DNA from 2 places in the Cellulomonas sp. KRMCY2 genome. Region 1 is predicted to be linked to the other one. Evidence: predicted binding sites of a transcription regulator. Region 1 holds the regulator's gene; the other holds the start of a gene.

Region 1 (11,075 bases):
CCCGCAGCTCGTAGGTCCTGCCGTCGGCGTCCCGGTACCGGACACCTGTCGCGCGGGCGCGGCGCAGCAGCCCGCGCTCCCGCGGCCCACGGGTGGGCCCGGTCGTGATCGCCACGACGTCCGCCCCGGTGCGCACCTCGACGCCGGCCTTCGCCGCGAGGCGGTGGATCGCGGCGATGAGCTCGGTGAAGCCGCCCCGGGGGTAGAGCACACCGTCGACGAGGTCGAGGTGGCTCATCAGGTGGTACATGCTCGGGGTCAGGCTGGGGGCCGCACCGAGGAACACCGCGGGATACCCCAGGATCTGCCGCAGCCGGGTGTCGCTGACCGTCTCGTGGATGCGGCTCTTGAGGGACTGCGTCAGGAGCCGGCCGAGCTGGGGCAACCGGGTCAACACCTCGACGCTCGCCAGGGGCAGCAGCGAGGCGTACGTCGTGTAGAGGAAGTGACGGGTGGCCATCGTGTAGGCGTCCGACGCCGACGCCAGGTAGCCGCGCAGCCGCTCGCCGGCGCCGGGCTCGACGCCCTCGAAGAGCCGGACGCTGTCCTCGAGGTCCGACCGGACGTCGAGCGGCTCGTGGTGCTCGTAGTAGACGCGGTACGCGGGGTCGAGGCGCACGAGCTCGAGCTGCTCGGCCGCGGTGGTCCCCAGGAGCGCGAAGAAGTGCTCGAAGACCTCCGGCATCAGGTACCACGACGGCCCGATGTCGAACCGGAAGCCGTCGGCGACCCAGGAGCCGGCCCGCCCACCGACCTCGTCGCGCGCCTCGAGCACGGTGACCTGGTACCCCTCGTGCGAGAGCAGGGCAGCGGTGGCCAGCCCCGCGATCCCGCCGCCGACGACGACAGCGCTCCTGGACATCACTGACCCCCTGGCCGGTTCGGCAGCAACGCCACGACGGCGAGCCGGACCTTGACCGGCCCGGGTACGCGCACGCGACTGCGCAGGACGTCGCGCGCCGGGGTCGCCGCCAACCGGCGCGACAGCTCGGCGAAGAGCGCGTGCGCGACCCGCACGGCCCGGCGTGCCGACGGCGGCAGGTCACGGACGGCGACGGCGGCCACGGCCAGGTCGGCGTCGATGTCGGCGATGATCGCCCGCTTCTGGGTCTCGGTGAGCCGCTGCGGGTCGACCCCGACGAAGTAGCTGCGGCCCAGCGCCTCATGGTCCTCGGCCAGGTCGCGAAGGAAGTTGATCTTCTGGAAGGCCGCGCCGAGCGCCTTGGCCCCTGGTGCGAGCGCGTCGTACCGGGCCGGCCGGTTCGCCGCCGGCGCGCTCGCGAGGAAGATCCGCAGGCACATCAGACCGACGACCTCGGCGGAGCCGTGGATGTACCGGGCCAGGCTCGCGGCGTCGTGGTCGGAGCGGTCCAGGTCGGTGCGCATCGAGGCGAAGAACGGCTCGACGAGCTCGGTGCCGATCCCCGCCCACCGTGCCGTCGTCGCGAAGGCGTGCACCAGGACGTTGGTGCTGTAGCCGGTGGTCATCGCCTCGTAGGTCTCCGCCTCGAGGCGGTCGAGCAGTCCCCTGGCCGTGCCGGCGTCGGCGCCTGCCTCCTGGGTCGCGCCGTCGACGACCTCGTCCGCCAGGCGCACCAGGGCATAGACGTTGCGCACGTGCACCCGCTCGATCGGCGGCAGCAGGCGGGTGGCCAGGCCGAAGCTCGTCGAGTAGCCCCGGACCATCACGTCGGCCGCACGCTGGGCGACCGTGTCGTAGAGGCTCAGCCGGCCGCTCATCGGGCCTCGTCGATGTGCCGCGCGACATCGCCGAGCGCCGCACCGATCTGGTCGGCCACCGAGGCGACGACGAGCGCGAGCGCATCGGGCAGGCGTCCGGTCGACAGGCGGCTGCGCACGACCGTCAGGTCCGCGCGGATGGCGTCCTGCACCATCGTCGGCGCCACCGAGCGGGCCAGGGCACGTCGAAGGCCGGCGGCCGTCGCCTCGTCGAGGTCGGGGCGCCCGACGTGGTCGGCGAGCTCCGCCCATACCGGCATGGTCGCGGCGAACAGGATCAGCGGGGTCCGTTTGCCCTCGCGCAGGTCGCTCAGGTTGCTCTTGCCGCTGGCCTCCTCCGGGGCGAACACGCCCAGGAGGTCGTCGACGAGCTGGAAGGCACGGCCGAGCAGACGGCCCAGGTCGTCGAGCTCGTCGAGCACGCGCTGCCCGGCCCCGGCCAGCACGGCCCCGGCGCGCAGCGGGGCCCGGAAGGAGTACATCGCCGTCTTCGTCTCCGCGACCAGCAGCGACTCCTGGAGGCTCGGCGTGTGCAGCCCGAGACCGAACGCGGTGTCTGCGAGCTCGCCGCCGGCCGTGACGACGAGCGTCTCGTCGAGCAGGTCCAGCAGGGCCTCGCGACGTGCGGGGGACACGTCCGCGGACGCGATCAGCCGGTGCGCCTGGCTCAGGGCGAGGTCACCGGCCAGGACGGCGGCGGCGTCCGACCACCGGCGCGAGCACTCGGTGCCGTGCCCGGCGGCCATGGCCTGGCGGTGCATGGTCGCGGCAAGGTTCGGCTGCCCGCGTCGCATGGTGTCGCCGTCGATGAGGTCGTCGTGGATCAGGAAGGCGGTGTGCAGCATCTCGAAGCCCGCCGCGACGCTCACCGCGGCTGACGGGTGCTCACCGCGCAGGGCCTCGTGGGTGCGCAGGACGATGGCCGACCGGAAGCGTTTGCCGCCGCGGACGCTGCGCGCGATCTCGGACCACAGCAGCACGTACTCGGGACCGAACGGTGCCGCCCGGAGGCGTGCACGCTCGGTCGCGGTGGTGACGAGGTCCTCGACCTGGAGCTCGAGGTCGCGCGCGGGTGCGATCGTCAGGGCGCTCATGACCGGCTCACGAGGCGGTCGTCGAGCCTGCCGAGGTGGGGTGCGGAGCTGACGAGCCAGGGGCTCAGGGCCCAGGGGGCCGCGGTGATCGCGGTACGCAGCCCTTGGGGAGTGACCCACGCGTGGTCCATGACCTCGTCGGGGTTCGGCACGGGCTCTGCGACGGCACGTGCGGTGTAGATCGGGCAGATCTCGTTCTCCACCAGGCCCGAGGCGTCGGTCGCGCGGTAGCGGAAGTCCGGCGCCACCAGCTGCAGGTCGGTGAGCTCGAGCCCGAGCTCGAAGCGTGCTCGCCTGCGTACCGCATCGGTCGGCTCCTCGTCGGGGGCAGGGTGGCCGCACACGCTGTTCGTCCACACCCCGGGCCAGGTCGCCTTTGCCAGCGAGCGCCGCGTGACGAGCACGAGGCCGGCGGCGTTCAGGACGTGGCACGAGAACGCGAGGTGCAGCGAGGTCTGCGTCGTGTGCACGGTGGCCTTGTCGGCGGTGCCGAGGCGCGTCCCGTCGTCGTCCAGCAGGACGACGGTCTCGGTGGTGGTCATGCGCGGCTGCCTTCTGTCGCGGTCATGGTGCTCGGTTCTCGGAGTGAATGCTCAGCATGCTGAACATATTCCCTCCAGGTCGCGATGTCCCGGGAGATCTCCGTCATCGTCGCGGGTCAAGGATGACGCACCGGGCCCGGCGACGTGCCGTGATGGCGCCGCCGTGGGAGCGGAGGGGCGCACGGCTGAGCAGCCGCCGGCGTCGGGAGATGCGCCTTGGGGCGACGATGGCAGGCCGGAGCATCGACCCGGGCGTTCAGCCGACAGTGGCTCCGTGCGTGATCAGCTGGAGTAGCACTGGGCGATCGGTCGCCAGTAGTCCGGGATGGTGTCAGGCGGGAACCGAGCTTCCTCCGCCTGCAGCCGCAGGTAGTTCCAGCCCTTGTACGTGACCACCGCGTCCTTGGCGTACCAGACGCCTTCCGTCCACTCCACGGGAGCGCACGGCTCCGACGCCACGACCACAGCCGTGACGTCCGTGTCGCTCAGGCCTCCACCGGAGACCTTGGCGGCGATCTGGCGGTACGCGACTGTCCCCGTCGCGGAGACCTCGGTTGCGAGGGTGGTGGGCTCCCCGGGCGACAGCTCCGCGAGGGTGCATGTGACGATGCCGTTCGAGCCCTCCTTGCCGGTGCACGACCAGTCCGACGCAGTCGCAGGACGAGCCCAGGTCACCGCGGGCGGCAGGGTGATCTCAGCAGTGAGGTTCTCGATCGTGGTCCCGCCATCGTTCACGACCGTGAAGGTCACCGCCCGAGGGACACGGGCCTCAAAGATCGCCTCGGCCTCGGCCGCCTCGATTGAGAGGGACGCAGGCGTCGCGGGCTGGACGTTGAGCACGAGGTCGGCGGTCGCCACCGGGGTCGTTCCGTGGCGGACCCTCGAGGTGATCGAGTACTCGCCCGGTGCCAACCGCGCCGAGATGCTCAGCCGCAACGGTAGCTCCACGGGCTTGTCGGTCGGTGCACCGGCCGACAGCACGATGTCGGCCGCGCACAGCCGGACCAGCGGAGCGTCGTCTGCCGAGTCGGAGCACTCGGTCCATCGTGGGGAGCTGCCCTTGACCCAGCTGACGCCCACCGGCAGGTCGACCTCGGCGGTCAGCGCGCCCGTCGTGGTGGCACCGAGGTTCTCGAGCCCGACGACGGCGTCGTAGGTCCCTGCGACGAACACGTCACCGTCGGGTCCGAACGAGACACCCACGTCCGCCGGCGCCGAGCGGATCTCGATCGGAGCCGCAACCGTGATCGTGGCGGCCGGGATGTCGATCGTGAGCGCATCTGCGTAGTCGACGTCGATCAGTCCGGTGTGCGCCGCGAGATCCGGTGCCGCCGCCGTGAGGTCGACCTGGAGTGCTCGGCTGGAGCCCCGGAGGAGCCTGCCGTTCCTGCAGGTCAACGACCTCTCGCCGGTCGGCGCACACGTCCACGCGTCGGTCGCGTTGTCGCGCAACGTGACGCCGGCCGGCAGGTCCTCCGGCGGTGTCACGATCGCCGTCACCGGGACGGACGTGCTGCCCGCGTTGCTCACCGGGATGCTCACGGTGGTGGTCCTCGGCCCCTCGACGGCGCCGGTGAGCTGGACACCCTCGGCGACCTGTGCCGTGATGCGGGCCGGCTGCGATGCGAGCCGTCCGGTCACCGGGACCGATGCCTTGGGCGCCTCGGACCCGTCCATCCACGTGGTGATGTCGAACGTGACGTCCTCCTCGCCGTCGACGCGGTCGTCGGTGACGGAGACGAGCACCTCGAGCACGCTCGGGACCCCGGCGACGAGGGCCGGGTTCGTGCAGACGGAGACGGTCGATGACGTGCTCTGGCAGGTCCAGTCATCGGGGCCCGCTGCGGCACGGGCGGTGCCGGAGGCGAGGTCGGCGGCGTCAGGAGCGATCGTGACCTTGCCGATCTGGCCGGCGCCGAACGCGAACTCCGCGTTGACCACGCCGTCGATCACGCTGGTGACGGTGACCGAGACGGGCGTCGGCTGACCGGAGACCAACGCCAGCGCACCGACCGTCGCCACCTGCACGGGCTCGTCAGGCTCCGGCGGCGTGGTCGGTGGTGTCGTCGGCGGTGTCGTCGGCGGCGTGGTCGGCGGCGTGGTCGGTGTCGTGGTGGTCGGTGTCGTGACCGACGTCGTCATGTCAGGCGTCGTCGTGCTCACCACCGGCACCCCGACGGGCCCCGGCACGATCGCCGGGTCGGTCCCCTCGGGGGTCACGCTCTGGTCCGGCTCGCCTGCTGCACCCTCGTCGGTGGTTCCCGCGGGGCTCGTGGGCTCAGGCTCCTCGACGGCGGCGAGCGTCGCCGCCTCCTGGGGCTCGTCGTTCGGGGAGAAGACGCCCAGCAGCCCCGCGACACCGACGGCTGCGGCCACGACCACCGTGGCTGCGACCAGCCCGATGACCACCGGGACCCCGGCCAGGAACCCAGCCAGGCCGCCGGCGGCAGCGGCACCAGCACCGGCGGCTCCGGCACCCGCTCCGGCGCCCGCACCGGCGATCGACCCTGCGCCGACCGACGAGGTGGCGCCCGACGCCGACGCGGCACCGTGCACCGCGTCGACCAGCACGGCTGCGCCGGCACTCGCGCCGACCAGACCGCTCGCGGCCAGACCGAGCGCCCCGCTGCCGGCCCCGACGAGGGATCCCCCGCCGGCGGCAGCGCCCGCACCGACCCCGGCACCCGCACCAGCTCCGGCACCGGCTCCCGCACCAGCACCGGCACCAGCACCCGAACCGGCTCCCGCACCCACCCCGGCCCCGGCACCCACCCCGGCACCGGCTGCAGCGCCGACGGCACCCGCCGCACCGCCGAAGCCGAGCCCCTTGAGCGCGACCAGAGCAGCCGCCCCGAGCACGAGCGGGGCGATGACCACCCGCATGCCGTGGTTGACGTCGCCGAGCTCGAGCACGAGGGGGCGGCAGGTCCCGCACTCCTCGAGGTGCGACTCGACCAGCGCGGTCTCGCGCTTGGCCAGACCGCCACGGACGTAGGCACCGAGCTTGCGGTTGACGATCGTGCACGCCTCGCTGGCCGGTGCTGCGAGGTGCTGCTGGAGGTAGGCCTGCCGCAGGCCCTCGCGCGCGCGGTACGCGAGCGCGGCGACGCCGTTGGCGGTCAGGCCGAGCACCGGTGCGATCTCGGCCGGCGTCAGCTCCTCGACCTCGGTGTACCAGAGGACCGCCTGCCACCGTTCGGGCAGCGACTTGTACGCCTGGGAGACGACGCCGCGCTCGAAGCCCGCCATCGTCGGCTCTTCGGTCGACTCGCCTGCGCCGAACGCCTCCTCGAAGGTTTCGAGGTCGTCCGTCGGCTGCGCGCGCCGGCCGCTCTCGACCCGGACGAGGGCGACCCGGCGGATCACGGTGAACAGGTAGGCCCGGAAGGCGACGTCGGGCCCGCCGCCGCCCTGGATCGCGACGAACACCCGCGAGAAGGCGTCGGCGACGGCGTCCTCGGCGTCGGCGGCGGAGTTCGAGTACTGGCGGGCGACCGCCCGGGCGGCGTCGGCATGCCGCTCGTACAACGTCCCGAAGGCCTCCGAGACGCCGCTGCGGACAGCCGTGATCAGCTCAGCGTCGCTGGACAGCTCCCAGTCGCTGGCGAGCCTCACGGCGTCCTCCCCTCCGGCGATCGTCGGCGTGCGCGGGCACACCGCGCCCCAGCGGTCCGGGTGCTGCAGACGCCCGGACGACGGCGTCCGGGCGCGGGGAGCCGTCCCAGTGTACGGGCCCTCTGGTCACAGCGTCTCACGTCGGCCGGGCGTCGGGCGCCGCCCACCTGGGTGAGATCGGTGCACTTCGGGCACATTCCCCCCAGAAGTCGCGTCATAGGCGGGCCTGAGGGCTGTCTCATCAGGCGTGACCTCGACCGAGCAGATGCGCGACGCCTGGGCCTCGACCCTGCGGGAGCAGTGGCGGGCCGAGACTGTCGACTCCGTGTGGCTACGTCCGGGCGACTGGTACCACCCTGCTGTGGACGCCCTGGCCGAGGCGCTGAGCGCCGGTGCGAATGCCTGCGCAGCCGCCGGACGGCTGGGCGAGGTCCGCGGTGCCGCCGGTGTCGGCATCGCCGAGACGCTCGACGACGTCGGCGTGCTCTTCCGGCTGATCGGCCGTGACCCCGGCCTCGACGTCGTCCGCGCGCTGTGCGAGGGCTGGGCCGGCGCGATCGAGTCGGCACCCGTCCAGGCCGCCTGCATGGACCCCGAGTCCGGCCTGCCGACGGCGGAGTACCTGGGTGTGCGGCTCGGCGAGACCTACGGCGCCGCGGGCAAGCACGCGCACTACGCCTTCCACACGCACTGCCTCGTCCTGGTCGACGTCGCGTCCCAGGACCTCGCGCCGTGGCGCCGGATGGCGCGCTCGGCCGCCATGGGCCGGGCACTGACGTCCGCGATGGCGCCGGGTCACCCGATGGCCGCACTGGGTGGCGGGGCCTTCGCCGTCCTGGTCGCTCGCGACTGGGACCTCGGCGAGGCCGTTCGCCGGATGCGCCTGCGGGTCAACGAGCAGGCTGCCAAGCTCCAGATCACCGACCTGCTGCGCCAGCCGCCCCGGATCTGGATCGAACCCCTTCCGGAGACCCACGCCCGCGCGGTCGAGCTGCTCAACCAGCTCCGTCGGTAGGCACACGAGAGTCCAGCATCCCCCCACGACGAAGAGCGCGACCCCCACGGGTCGCGCTCTTCGTCATCCGGTCACAGCCCGCCCGTCGATCAGGTCCGCGGCGGGCTGGGGCGCCACACCACCAGGGCGCCGGTGGAGGTCACACGGGCGGGCCGGTGGCCGCGCGGGACGGCCACGACCTCTCCCTGCGGACCCGCGGTGAACACCCGGCGGCCCGGGTCGGCCATCGACCGCAACAGCTCGACCTGCTGCTCCAGACGGCTCACGTGCGACTCGAGCGCGAGGATGCGCTTGATCCCGGCGAGGTTGATGCCCTCGTCCTGCGACAGCCGCTGCACCTCACGCAGGGTCGCGACGTCCCGCAGCGAGTAGCGACGACCGCGGCCGCGTGCCCGGCCGGGGGACACCAGGCCGAGCCGGTCGTACTGCCGCAGGGTCTGCGGGTGCATGCCGGCGAGCTCCGCCGCGACCGAGATCACGAAGGCGGGCTCGTCGTACGGGACACCCATCACGCCTCCCTCGTCGTCCTGAGCGGCTCGTCGTGAGCCGCTCGTCCGGTGTGCTGACCTGCCTAGGTCGCCGCGTTGGCCCGCAGGTCGGCCCGGACGTCAGCGTCGCTCGTCGCCAGCGCGAAGGCTTCGACCGCACTGCGCGCCTGGTCCGAGAGCCGCTGCGGGACGACCACCTGGACGTTGACCAGCAGGTCGCCGGTGCCCTGCGACGTCACGACGCCCTTGCCCCGGACCCGCAGGGTGCGGCCGGACGGCGTGCCCTCCGGGACCTTGACCCGCACCGTGGCACCGTCGATCGTCGGCACCTCGATCTGGGCTCCGAGGGCGGCCTCGGCGAAGGTGACCGGGACGGTGACCCGAAGATCACGCCCGTCGATGCTGAACACCGGGTGCGGCTCGACCTTGACCGCGATCACCAGGTCACCGGCAGGCCCACCGAGCTCGCCCGGCCGGCCCTTGCCGCGCAACCTGATCTTCTGGCCGTCCCGCACCCCGGCCGGGATCCGGGCGTTGACCCGACGCCCGTCGACCTGGAGGGAGACGGTCGAGCCTTCGAAGGCCTGCCGGAACGGCAGGGTCGTGGTCGCCGAGACGTCGGCACCCTGCCGGGGTGCGCGATTCGGCCGGAAGCCCGTCTGACCACCGCCGCCGCCGCCGAACAGCCCGCCGAGGATGTCGTCGAAGCCGCCGCCACCGCCCTGGGTCGTGTACCGGACCCGCTGGCCGCCGCCCGGTGCACCGCCGCCGAACAGACCACCGAAGAGGTCCTCGAATCCCGCCGAGCTGCCCGCGCCACCCGGTGCGGAGAAGCGGGCCCCGCCGCCGGCCATCGCCCGGACGGCGTCGTACTGCTGACGCTGCTCGGCGTCCGAGAGCACGGCGTACGCCTCGCCGACCTCCTTGAAGCGGGCCTCTGCCGCGTCGTCGCCGGGGTTGTGGTCAGGGTGCAGGGTTCGCGCCAGCTTGCGGTAGGCCTTCTTGATCGCCGCGGCGTCCGCGTTCTTCGGCACGCCGAGGGTCGCGTAGAAATCCTTCTCGAACCAGTCCTGGCCGGCCATCCCTACCCCCTTCCGTCCGTCGTCGTCCGATCAGTCGTGGTCCGCGGGTCAGTGACCGTCAGGAGTCCTCAGGCTCGGCGACCGACACCCGCGCCGCCCGCACGATCCGGTCCCCGACCCGGTGCCCGGGCTGAAGCACAGCCACGACAGTCGGCTCCGTGACGTCGTCGGAGTGCTGGTGCATCAGCGCCTCGTGCACCGTGGGGTCGAACGTCTCACCCTCGGCGCCGTAGCTCTCCCAGCCGAAGCGACCCAGCGTGGCCTCGAGCTTCTCGGCGATGGAGGCGAACGGGCCCTCGGTGAGCTCGCCGTGCTTCCGGGCCAGGTCGATCTCGTCGAGCACGCCGATCAGCGCCTCGACCATCGCGACCACCGTCTGGTCACGGGCGACCAGACGGTCCCGCTCGACCCGCTTGCGGTAGTTGACGTACTCCGCCTGCAGTCGCTGCAGGTCCTCGAGCCGCTCGGTGGCGACCGCCTGGGCGGCCTCGAGCTCGGGCGGGGCGTCGGCGCCCGTGAGCAGTCTCTCGTCGGACCCGTCGGACCCGTCGGACGCGTCGGACGCGCCGGCTGGGCCCGCTGCGGTAGCGCCTGCGGGTGCGGCGGGCTCGCGCACCGCGCCGGTCTGCGGATCGATGCGCCGCTTGTCGGTGAACCGCGGCCGGGTGGGGTCGACGTCGTCGGCCCCACCCTGAGCGGTGAGGTGGTCGGTCACTTGGCCTCGTCCTCGTCGACGATCTCGGCGTCCACCACGTCCTCGTCGGACGCGGCGGAGGTCGGAGCACCCTCGGCATCGGCTGCCGGAGCGTTGGCGGCCTCCGACGCGTAGATGGCCTCGCCGATCTTCTGGCTCACGTGGGCGAGCGCGGCCTGCTTCGACTTGACCGCCTCGAGGTCGGTGCCCTCGAGCGCCGTCTTGAGCGCGGCGACCGCCGCAGTGACCTCGGTCTTGACGTCGTCCGGGACCTTGTCGGCGTTGTCGGCAAGCACCTTCTCGGTCGAGTACACCAGGGACTCGGCGTGGTTGCGGGTCTCGGCCTCCTCGCGGCGCTTCTTGTCCTCGGCCGCGTGCTCCTCGGCCTCCTTGACCATGCGGTCGATGTCTTCCTTCGGCAGCGCGGAGCCACCGGTGATCGTCATCGACTGCTCCTTGTTGGTGCCGCGGTCCTTGGCGGACACGTGCACGATGCCGTTGGCGTCGATGTCGAAGGTGACCTCGATCTGCGGCACCCCGCGCGGGGCCGGCGCGATGCCGGTCAGCTCGAACGTGCCGAGCGGCTTGTTGTCCCGGGCGAACTCGCGCTCGCCCTGGAACACCTGGATCAGCACCGACGGCTGGTTGTCGTCAGCGGTCGAGAAGATCTCGCTGCGCTTGGTCGGGATGGCCGTGTTGCGCTCGATGAGCTTGGTCATCACGCCGCCCTTGGTCTCGATGCCGAGGCTCAGCGGGGTCACGTCGATCAGCAGGACGTCCTTGCGCTCACCCTTGATGACACCGG
Region 2 (11,075 bases), 520 kb from region 1:
CCGTCGCCCGCACCGGTACGCCAACGCGTCGCCGTCACGTGAGAGGTCAGCCATGACGAACCGCACCGCCAGCACCGTCAGCACACTCAGCCCGGTCAGCCCGGTCAGCCCTGTCCAGACGTCCACCGCCTCGGCAGTCGGGGGTGCTGGGCTCGGCCGGCGGCACTTCCTCGTCGCCGGGGCCGGCGTCGCAGGGGCGTGCGTCCTGGTCGCCTGCAGCCCGGGGGCCGGCAGCCCGGAGCCCACCGGCGGCACCGGCGGGTCCCAGGCCACGCCAGGCGGTCCGCTCGTCGCGCTGGCCGACGTACCCGTCGGCGGGGCGGTGTCCGCGAAGACCGGCGCGGGCGACGACATCGTCATCGCGCAGCCGCAGGAGGGCACCGTGGTGGCGTTCAGTGCGATCTGCACCCACCAGGGTTGCGTCGTGGCGCCGGACGGTGCCGAGCTCGTCTGCCCCTGCCACGGATCGGTCTACGAGGCTGCGACGGGTGCCAATGTGAGCGGACCGGCACCGCTGCCGCTGCCGGCGTTCGCCGTGGAGGTCAAGGACGGTCAGGTCGTCGAGGCCTGACCCGACGCTCGGCGGCAAGTGCGACGACGGCGAAGACGATCGCGGCGATCTCGGAGACCGCCGAGAGCATCTGCGGGACGCCGTCCCAGCTCTCGTGCACGCCGAGCAGGCCGACGGTCACCGACATCACGAACGCACCGAGCGTGGCCACGCCGAAGCCGATCGAGCCGAGCAGCGGCAGCCAGTGCCGCCAGAGCAGGACGGCCAGGGCGAGCCCGAGCCCGCCGACCGCATTGAGCAGGAAGGCCGGCCCGACGATCGCGACACTGCTCATGCCCTGCGCCCACAGGTCGAGGTGCACGACGGCGGAGAGCAGCACGGCGGCCGCGGTGAGTGCCCGTGCGACGGTGCTGAGCGTGCCGGCGTGCTGTCCGTCGGTGGTGCGGTCGGCGCCCATGCTGTGCTCCTCGGTTCGTGCTCGGCCACCGGCCGGTCGGCCGCTGTCACCGGAGAGGACGAGACGCCGGGTCGTCTGGTTCACTGAACCTGACCGGTGCCGTGGTCGTTCCTCTGGGTGGGAGGTGCGGCATGACCGTGAGCTCGGCAGATCTCATGATCGCCCTGCACAGCGAGCACGCCAGGGCGCTGTGGGGCTACGCGCTGCGCCTGACCGGCGGCGATCGCAGCCATGCGCAGGACGTGGTCCAGGAGACCCTGCTCCGGGCCTGGCGGACGCCGCGGGTGCTCGAGGGTCCGGCGACCAGCACCCGGGCCTGGCTCTTCACGGTGGCCCGGCACCTGGTCATCGACGAGTGGCGGTCGAGCCGCTCCCGCCGCGAGATCGCGGTCGCCGAACCGCCGGAGCCCCGCGCGGAGGCGGGCGGCTCGGCGGCGACCGACGACCTGCTCGAGTCCTGGCTGGTCGCCGACGCCCTGGAGCGGCTCTCGATCGAGCACCGTCAGGTGATCGTGCTGTGCCACTTCCAGGGACGCTCGGTGGCCGACGCCGCACGCATCCTCGGCGTCCCGGAGGGCACCGTGAAGTCCCGTACCTACTACGCGCTGCGTTCGCTGCGACTGGTCCTGCAGGAGATGGGGGTGACCCGATGAGGCTCTCCCGACCCGACCGGTCCGGACGTGACGACGACGCTCGCCGAGAAGAGCCCGGCGAGCCCGGTGCCGAGCACCGGACCGCCGTCGACGCCGGCCCGTACGTCCTCGGCGCCCTCTCCGTCCCGGAGCGGCTCGCCTTCGAGGCTCATCTGGCCACGTGTGCCGAGTGCCGGCGAGCCGTCGATGACGTCGCCGCCCTTCCCGCGCTGCTGGACCTGGTGCCGGCCGACGTCGTGCGCTCGCTGCCCGCGGCGGCCGGGCCGGCCGCGGACGCCGCCGTCGACCCGGTCGACGACGACCTGATCCTCGGCGTCGCGCCGGTGACGTCCCTGACCCCCGACCTGTCGCGCGACCCCGGGCCGCCACCGATGCTGCTCGCCGACCTCCTGCGGGTCGCGCGGCGGGAGGAGTCGACCCGGCTGCGCCGCCGTTGGCTCGGCGGCTCGCTCGCTGCCGCCGCCGTCACCGCGATCGCCCTCGTCGTCTCCGGCGGACCGGCCGGGCTCCCGTGGCGCTCGCCGGTCCCCGCACCGACGATCGCCGCCGAGGCGATCGAGCTGGCACCGTTGCTCGACGTACCGGTGCGGGCCAGCGTGCAGCTCGATGCCGTGGCCTGGGGGACCCGGATCGACCTGCGGTGCAGCTACGACGCGTCCGAGGTCGCACCGGGTGGTCCGTATGGCGGTGACCCTGCCGGAGCTGCGGAGTACTCGCTCGTGGTGCGGGACGCCGAGGGCAAGGTCGAGGAGGTCGCGACCTGGACGGCGGTGCCCGGACACGAGGTCACCGTCCCGGCAGCCACCGGGATGCCGCTCGACGAGATCGTCGAGGTCGAGCTGCGCTCGGGCGGGACTCCCGTGCTGCGGGCGGAGACCTAGCTGTAGTTCCCCGTGAGGTTGTGAACGCGGTCTGAGGGGACGGCGCCGCCGATGCCGGTGTGGGGTCGGTGGTGGTTGTAGTGGTGCAGCCAGGCATCGTAGGTCGCGGCGCGGGCCGCCTCGGAGGTGTAGGTGGCGGCGTAGGCCCACTCGGTGGCCAGGGTGCGGTTGAACCTCTCGACCTTGCCGTTGGTCTGGGGCCGGTAGGGGCGGGTGCGCCGGTGCTTGACACCCTCGCCGAGGGCCGCGGCGAACGCTCGAGACCGGTAGCAGGAGCCGTTGTCGGTCATCACCGCGGTCACCGTGACACCGATCCCGCTGAAGAACGCGTTGGCCCTGCTCCAGAACCCCGCCGCGGTCTCCTTGCGTTCGTCGGCCAGGATCTCGGAATAGGCCAGACGGGAGTGATCGTCGACGGCGTGGTGCAAAAACGCATAGCCCGGACCGCGGCCGTGGCCCGGGCTGTTCTTCTTGCCGGCCAGGCGGCCCAGCACGCGGTGCCCACCGCCGTCGGGGATCCGGCCGAGCTTCTTGATGTCCACGTGCACCAGATCCCCGGGCGCGCTGGCCTCGTAGCGGACCGCGGCGGCCTTGCGCACCGGGAGCCCGGTGGCCTGGTCCAGGTGGGCCAGCAAGGGCATCTGGTAGCGGGCCAGGACCCGGCCCACCGTCGAGCGCGGGACGTGCAGGTGGTAGGCGATGCGGTGCGGGCCCCACCGGCGGGTGAACCGCAACGCCACGATCCGCCGCTCCGTGCGGCGCGGGCACCGGCCCGGGGACCGGCGCGGCCGGCAGGACCGGTCCGTCAGCGGCTGCCCAGCTCGATACCGGTGCGCCCACTTGCTCGCTGTTGCCGGGGAGCACTGGAACCGTTCGGCGGCGCGGCGCACCGCCCACCCGTCCTCGACGATCACCTTGGCCAACCGCAACCTGCCGGTCGGGGTCAACGGGGCGTTAGCGTGAGTCACGAGGACCTCCGGGTGTTCGAAGACGGTCTGGTAACCCCTTCGATACCGGAGGTCCTCGCCTCCCCGCTCACGCCACGCTGATCACAACGTCCCGAGGAACTACACCTAGCCGACCCTGACGAACACGAGGTCGGCGATCTCGTGGCCGAGGGCGAGGCCGCGCCGCTCGAACTTGGTCACCGGTCGGTGTGCCGGGCGTGGCGCGTAGCCGGCGTGGGTGTTGACGAGCTCGGGGTCGGCGGCGAGCGTCTCGAGCATCGCCACGGCGTACGGCGCCCAGTCGGTCGCGCAGTGCAGGGTGCCGCCGGGTCGCAGGCGCGAGCGCAGCAGGGCGACGTGTGCCGGGGCGATGAGCCGCCGCTTGTGGTGCTTGGCCTTGGGCCACGGGTCGGGGAAGAAGACGTGCACGGCGTCGAGGCCGCCCGGTGCGATCCGGCGCCGGACGAGTTCCAGCGCGTCGCCGTGCGCGACGCGGAGGTTCGTCAGGCCCCGCCGGTCGATCAGGCCGAGGAGGTGCGCGATGCCGGGCAGGTGGGCCTCGACCGCGAGGTAGTCGCGCACCGGGTCGGCGACGGCCATCGCGACCACCGTCTCGCCCATCCCGGAGCCGACCTCGAGCACGAGCGGGGCGCGCCGGCCGAAGAGGGTCACGGTGTCGAGCAGACCGTCGGCGGTCAGCGGCGCCGGTCCGGTCGCCTCGTCGTGCACGGAGAAGCCCAGCCGGGGCCACAGCGTCTCCAGGGCGTCCAGCCGGGCGGGACCCAGGGGGCTGCGCCGGGGATGGAAGGTGCGGATCTCCTCGTGCGCGGAGGCGGGGAGGTGCTCGAAGCGATGCCTCGGCGCAGTCACCGCGGCATCCGCCGGCCCGTCGTCAGGCGTTGTCGACGAGCGCGTAGCCGGCCTCGTCGACCGCCGCGCGCACGGTGTCGACGTCCAGCGGGGCGGCGCTGCGGACGGTCACCGTCGAGACCCCGTCCTTCACCAGGGTGATGTCCACGTCGGTCACACCGGGCACGGTCGAGAGCTCCTGGGTGACGGCCGAGACGCAGTGGCCGCAGGTCATGCCCTCGACGCCGTAGGTCGCCGTCGTCGCGCTCGCCAGGTCGACGGACCCGACCGTCGCCTCGTCGGTCGCGCCGTTCCCGCCGCCGCAGCCGCAGCCGCCGCAGCCGCAGCCGCCGGACGACTCCTGGACGGCGGGGGCGGGTCGGTCGCCGATCGAGACGGGGTTGATGACCATGGGGTTCCTCCAGGGGCGGCACGGGGGGCAGCCGTGCGACGACCGCAGGGCGCTCGGATCACGGTAACCCGGGATCGGCCGGCACGCCGAACCCGTGCGGCGGGTACGTCCGACCGGATGGTGGACGGATCGCCGCCGTACGCCACGCACCCGGGACACTCCGGCTGCGCCGACGCCCAGCGCGATAGCGTGCACGCACCAGACCCCGCACCCCGCCGTCGAAGGACCTCCCTATGCGCGCCCTGCCCCGTCGTGCCGCCGCCCTGCTCATCGCGACAGTCATGGTCGGCGGGTTGACCGCCTGCGGCCCCGGCGACGCCGTCCGCGACGAGGAGTCCGGCGAGATCGTCGAGGGCAGCGACTCGGACGTCTTCTCGCTGCGGATCGGCGACTGCCTCAACACCGCCGAGGCCGAGACCGAGGTCCAGAGCGTGCAGACGATCCCGTGCGCCGAGGCCCACGACTCCGAGGTGTACGCGACGACGGATCTGGCGGACGGCGAGTTCCCCGGTCAGGACGAGGTCTTCGCACAGGCGGACGACTTCTGCTATGCCGAGTTCGAGACCTTCATCGGCGTCAGCTACGACGACTCCGAGATCTACCTGCAGTCGATGGCGCCGACGCAGGAGAGCTGGGACAACATGGACGACCGCCAGATCCTCTGCCTCGCGGTCGACACCACCACCAAGGGCGGCGTCACGGGCACGATGGCGAACGCCGGGCGCTGACCGCTCGGGGCACCGGCCGACCTGCCTACGGCAGGCGCCGGCCGACCCACGCCCGCACGGCGTCGAAGAACGCCGTGCGCGCGGGCTCGGGCGACAGTGTCAGGTCGTGCACGCCGTCGGGTATCTGGACGATCGTGACGTCCCCGCCGAGGAACGGCGCCCTGGCCACGATCTGCTCGGTCGAGAGCACGCTGTCGGTCCGGTCGAGGGCGTCGTGCCACCGGTCGTACGGGCCGCTCGTCCCGGCCGCGCACACCAGGACGGGCACGTCGATGTCCAGCCCGCGCGCGACGGCCCGGTGGCCACGGCGCACGGTGCGCAGCCAGCCGGCCCGGACGCCGAAGCCACGGTCGGGCTTCCACCGCTGGTCGAACGTCCAGCCGCCCTGAGGGCTGTGCAGCCACTCGCCGTAAAACCGCCCGACCTGCCCGACGACGGCGTGCGGGGCCACGCGTCCGAGCAGGTCGACGGCGTGGGTGGTCACCACGCGGTCGAACCAGCCACGGTTCAGGTCGAACCACGGGCTGTTCAGGACGAGGGCGTCGGCCACCGGTCCCGCGGGTCGGTCCCGCCGTGCGTGCGCCCACAGGCTCAGGACGAGCCCGCCGGTGGAGTGGCCCATCACGACGAGCGTGTCGTGGCCCTCCTCCTCGCGGATGATCCTGGCGGCCAGGTCGAGCTCCTCGCTGTGCACGGCGAGGTCGGTGCAGTAGTTCGGCACCTGGTGGTCGAGCAGCGCGCGGCCGTGCGTCCGCAGGTCGATGGCATAGAAGTCGTAGCCGAGGTCCGCCCAGAAGTCGCCGAGGTGGGTCTGGAAGAAGTAGTCGACGTAGCCGTGCACGTAGAGCACCGCCCGCCTGCTCCCTGCGGACCTGGTGCGGCGGACGAGCGTCGCGATCGCCGGGCCCTGGGCGTCCGGTCGCAAGGGCAGCGTCAGCGTCTGCCAGCCATCGCCCAGGAGGTCGGGCAACCAGGCCCGGACCGGTGCGTCGGTGACCCCGTCGGCGTTCAGCGGGGTGCCTTCACCGCGACGACCGGGCAGGCTGCGGTGAGCAGGATCTGCTGGGAGTTGCTGCCGAGCAGGAGCTTGCCGACCGGTGAGCGGTGCCGCAGCCCGATGACGATGAACGCCGCGCCGGTCTCCTCCGCCACGTCGATGATCTCCTCGGCGGCGTCCTTGCCACGGACCAGCTGACGGACCGCGTACGGCACGCCGCTCGCGTCGAGCGTCGCCCGTACCGCGGCCAGCTCACCCTCGGTCGCGAAGGTCTTCTCCGGCGGGTCGCTGGTGGCCGAGACGTTGACCACGACCAGGTCGTGCCCGTGGACGGTGGCCTCCGTGACGGCGTGCCGCAGGGCCGCCTCGCCCTCCGGTGTGGGTGTGTACCCCACGACGATCGACATGGTGCGCTGCTCCTCCGGGACGGGGCCGCGTGCCCGTGGTTCGACCCTGAGCCGATCATGCCAGCCGGGCGACCCGCGGGACAGGCCCGCCCAGGGGACGCCGATGGCCCGGCCCGTGGTGGGCCGGGCCATCGGGTGAGGTCACTGCTCGGGCGCCTGCGGCGGGACGGGCGGCTCGGTCTGGACCGGCGGCTCGACCTGGGCCGGCGGTGCCGCAGGCGGTGCCGGCGGTGCGGCGGGTGGTGCCGGCGGTGCGGCGGGTGGTGCCGGCGGTGCCGGTGGCACCTGTGCCACGGGCGGTGCCTGCGGGGTGAACTGCGCCGGCGGGACGGCACCGGCGTCGCCCGGCAGGCCGCCTGCGTAGCCGACGTTCGGGTCGCCGTACCCGCCCGGCACGGCCGGAGCCGGCGCTGCGCCGGCCCTGCGGCTGCGCACGACGAGGAAGACGACCACGCCGATCGCTGCGAGAGCCACGAGGGCGATGAGGCCGATCAGCAGGGGCTGGAGACCGCCGAGGCCGCCACCCTCCACGGCGCTGCCGCGGGCATTGATCTCGGTGCGCTCACCGATGACCGGCTCCCAGACGACCGTCTTGCCGTCGAGGGTCCCGTCGTGGTCGCCCACCGCACCGGGGAACGTGATCGCGATCCTGACGTCCATCGCGCCGCCGACGTCGCCCATGTCCTCGGCGCCGGCGTCGGTCAGGTCCATCGCGCCGCTGACGACGAACTCGTCGCCCTCGCGCACGATCTTCAGGGCATCCGGGTCGTCGGACGACGCGCCGAAGTAGTCGAGCGTCTCACCCTCGAAGTACGTCGTGCTGCCGATGTACTCGCCGTCGTCGTACGGCTCGGTCCTGGTCGTACCGGAGTCGTCGCCCTCGGTCATGTCCTGCTGCATCTGCTCCGCCAGGGCCTCCGGGTCCTGACCGGAGAGCTCGGCGAGCTCGGAGGACACGGCGAAGAGGAGTGAGCCGTCGACTGTGTCGTCGGACTGGAGCTGGATGTCCATGTCCACCTTGACGCAGCCCGTCAGGGCGAGCAGGAGTGTGGCGGCGAGCGCGGAGGCTCCCCATAGTCGTCGTGTGCGCATGCTTGACCCTCCCACAGGCGCGGGCCGACGGGGTGCGTTTTGCCGGCCGTCCACCGGATGACGCAGAGGAGAGCATCGGCGGCTCGCGCATGAGACTTGAGCGGAATACGCTCAACTTTGCAGCGGTTGCGCTGAGTGTCGATCACGACAGTCACGGAGGCAGGCACAGATGGAGCCCAAGTTCACGACGAGGTCGCAGGAGGCCCTCGCGCAGGCGGTCGGGTCCGCGACGACGGCAGGCAACCCCCAGCTCGAGCCGGTGCACCTGCTCGAAGCCCTGCTCGCCCAGGAGGGTGGCGTCGCGACCGGTCTGCTCGACGCGGTCGGCGCCGACCGGTCCGCGCTCACCCGGCGGGTCGCGGCGGCCCGAGCCACCCTCCCCGCGGCGTCCGGCGGCTCCGTCGGCCAGCCGAGCCTGTCGCGCGCGATGAGCGCCGTGATCACGTCGGCGCAGGCCGAGGCGCAGGCCCTGGGCGACGAGTACGTGTCGGCCGAGCACCTGCTGCTCGGCATCGCGGCCGGCTCGTCGAGCGCGGCCGAGGCGCTGCGGGCCGCCGGTGCGACCCGGGAGGCCCTCGCTGCGGCGCTGCCCGCCGTCCGGGGTTCCGCGCGCGTGACGAGCCCCGATCCCGAGGGGACCTACCAGGCCTTGGAGAAGTACGGCATCGACCTGACCCAGGCGGCGCGGGACGGGCGGCTGGACCCGGTCATCGGTCGCGACGCCGAGATCCGCCGGGTGGTCCAGGTGCTCTCGCGGCGCACCAAGAACAACCCGGTCCTGATCGGTGAGCCCGGCGTCGGCAAGACCGCCGTGGTCGAGGGCCTGGCGCAGCGGATCGTGGCCGGCGACGTGCCGGAGTCGTTGCGTGGCAAGCGCCTGATCGCCCTCGACCTGGCCTCGATGGTTGCCGGGGCGAAGTACCGGGGCGAGTTCGAGGAGCGGCTCAAGGCGGTCCTGGAGGAGATCAAGGGCGCCGAGGGTCAGGTCGTGACCTTCATCGACGAGCTGCACACGGTCGTCGGCGCCGGGGCGGCCGAGGGTTCGATGGACGCCGGCAACATGCTCAAGCCGATGCTCGCGCGGGGCGAGCTGCGCCTGGTCGGGGCCACCACCCTCGACGAGTACCGCCAGCGGATCGAGAAGGATCCGGCCCTGGAGCGGCGCTTCCAGCAGGTCTTCGTCGGCGAGCCGAGCGTCCCGGACACCGTCGCCATCCTGCGCGGCCTCAAGGAGCGTTACGAGGCGCACCACAAGGTCGGTATCTCGGACGCGGCGCTGGTCGCCGCCGCGACCCTCGCCGATCGCTACATCCCGGCCCGGCAGCTGCCGGACAAGGCCATCGACCTGGTCGACGAGGCCGCGTCCCGGCTGCGGATGGAGCTCGACTCCTCGCCGGTCGAGATCGACGTCCTGCGCCGCGCGGTCGACCGTCTGACGATGGAGGAGTCGTACCTGTCCGAGGCGGACGACGACGCCTCGCTCGAGCGGTTGGACAAGCTGCGGGCCGAGCTCGCGGACAAGCGGGAGGAGCTCGCGGCCCTGACCGCGCGGTGGGAGCGCGAGAAGGCGGGCCAGAACCGGGTCGGTGAGCTGCGGGTGCGCCTCGACGAGCTCAAGGTGGCCGCCGAGCGTCTGCAGCGCGACGGCGACCTCGATGCCGCCTCGCGGCTGCTGTACGGCGAGATCCCGGCCGTCCAACGTGAGATCGCCGACGCCGAGGCCGCCGAGCAGGGCCGCAGCCACCGCGACGGCAGCTCGCCGACCGAGGCGCCGATGATCGCCGAGAAGGTCGGCCCGGACGAGATCGCGGAGGTCGTCTCGGCCTGGACCGGCATCCCGACCGGGCGGCTGCTCGAGGGCGAGACCGCCAAGCTGCTGCGGATGGAGGACGTCATCGGTGCACGGCTGATCGGCCAGGACCGTGCCGTCCGGGTGGTCTCGGACGCGGTGCGGCGGGCGCGGGCCGGGATCTCCGACCCGGACCGGCCCACCGGCTCGTTCCTGTTCCTCGGCCCGACCGGGGTCGGCAAGACCGAGCTGGCCAAGGCCCTGGCCGACTTCCTGTTCGACGACGAGCGGGCCATGGTCCGTATCGACATGTCCGAGTACTCCGAGAAGCACACCGTCGCGCGGCTGGTCGGGGCGCCGCCCGGGTACGTGGGCTACGAGGAGGGTGGTCAGCTGACCGAGGCGGTGCGCCGACGGCCGTACTCCGTCGTGCTCCTCGACGAGGTCGAGAAGGCTCATGCGGAGGTCTTCGACATCCTGCTGCAGGTCCTGGACGACGGTCGGCTCACCGACGGCCAGGGCCGCACCGTCGACTTCCGCAACACGATCCTGGTGCTGACGTCGAACCTCGGCTCGCAGTTCCTGGTCGACCAGACCCTCGACGACGCGACCAAGCGAGAGGCCGTGATGGCCGCGGTCAGGGTCGCGTTCAAGCCCGAGTTCCTCAACCGGCTCGACGACGTCGTCCTGTTCGACGCCCTGACCCTCGAGCAGCTCGGCCAGATCGTCGACCTGCAGATCGGCTACCTGGCCGCACGGCTCACCGACCGTCGGATCACCCTCGGGGTGACCCCGGCCGCGCGCGAGTGGCTGGCGATCGAGGGCTTCGACCCGGCCTACGGCGCCCGGCCGTTGCGCCGCCTGGTCCAGCGCGAGATCGGCGACAAGCTGGCCCGGCTGCTCCTCGCCGGCCAGGCTCATGACGGGGTCACCGTCACCGTCGACCGAGCCGCCGACGGGGCCGGCGACGGCCTGGTCCTGACCACCCGGACGGGGTGATCCGAGGCTCGTCACGACGGCCGGAGGGCTAGCGTTGGGTCATGGTCTGGGACCGCTTCGACGGGGTGCTCTTCGACCTCGACGGCGTCCTGACCCCGACCGCTGAGGTACACATGCGCGCCTGGCACCAGGTGTTCTCCACGTATCTCGCTGCGCGGGGCGTGCTGCCCGCCTACAGCGGGGCCGACTACTTCGCCCACATCGACGGGAAGCCCCGGTACGACGGCGTCCGGGCGGTGCTGGCCTCACGCGGCATCGTCCTGCCGGAGGGTGAGCCGGCCGACGCGCCCGGGACCGGGACGGTCTGCGGCCTCGGCAACACCAAGCAGGAGGTGCTGGACCGGCTGCTGGCG

Evidence for each region. Region 1 encodes HspR, which represses chaperone genes until heat shock. Its sites were predicted from a motif close to AAGTTGAGTCNNNNNGACTCAACTT; they were not measured.
Region 2: the regulator HspR is predicted to act here: its motif matches at 8,028-8,052, upstream of clpB (ATP-dependent chaperone ClpB).

The regions. Positions count from the first base shown of each region.
Region 1 covers NZ_JAGF01000001.1:1,624,902-1,635,976, reverse strand. The annotation lists gene crtI (phytoene desaturase family protein) at 1-862, opposite strand, end outside; gene K415_RS0107895 (squalene/phytoene synthase family protein) at 862-1,740, opposite strand; gene K415_RS0107890 (polyprenyl synthetase family protein) at 1,737-2,834, opposite strand; gene idi (isopentenyl-diphosphate Delta-isomerase) at 2,831-3,376, opposite strand; gene K415_RS23405 (sigma-70 family RNA polymerase sigma factor) at 3,659-6,991, opposite strand; gene K415_RS0107875 (hypothetical protein) at 7,239-8,006, shown strand; gene K415_RS0107870 (heat shock protein transcriptional repressor HspR) at 8,096-8,515, opposite strand; gene K415_RS0107865 (DnaJ C-terminal domain-containing protein) at 8,578-9,576, opposite strand; gene grpE (nucleotide exchange factor GrpE) at 9,635-10,291, opposite strand; gene dnaK (molecular chaperone DnaK) at 10,288-11,075, opposite strand, start outside.
Region 2 covers NZ_JAGF01000001.1:1,101,662-1,112,736, reverse strand. The annotation lists gene K415_RS0105415 (Rieske (2Fe-2S) protein) at 53-571, shown strand; gene K415_RS21455 (hypothetical protein) at 543-968, opposite strand; gene K415_RS0105405 (sigma-70 family RNA polymerase sigma factor) at 1,100-1,621, shown strand; gene K415_RS21450 (zf-HC2 domain-containing protein) at 1,618-2,502, shown strand; gene K415_RS0105395 (IS481 family transposase) at 2,499-3,470, opposite strand; gene trmB (tRNA (guanosine(46)-N7)-methyltransferase TrmB) at 3,576-4,319, opposite strand; gene K415_RS25095 (heavy-metal-associated domain-containing protein) at 4,342-4,710, opposite strand; gene K415_RS0105380 (septum formation family protein) at 4,944-5,438, shown strand; gene K415_RS0105375 (alpha/beta hydrolase) at 5,464-6,408, opposite strand; gene K415_RS0105370 (universal stress protein) at 6,447-6,842, opposite strand; gene K415_RS0105365 (DUF3153 domain-containing protein) at 6,984-7,934, opposite strand; gene clpB (ATP-dependent chaperone ClpB) at 8,104-10,722, shown strand; gene K415_RS0105355 (beta-phosphoglucomutase family hydrolase) at 10,764-11,075, shown strand, end outside.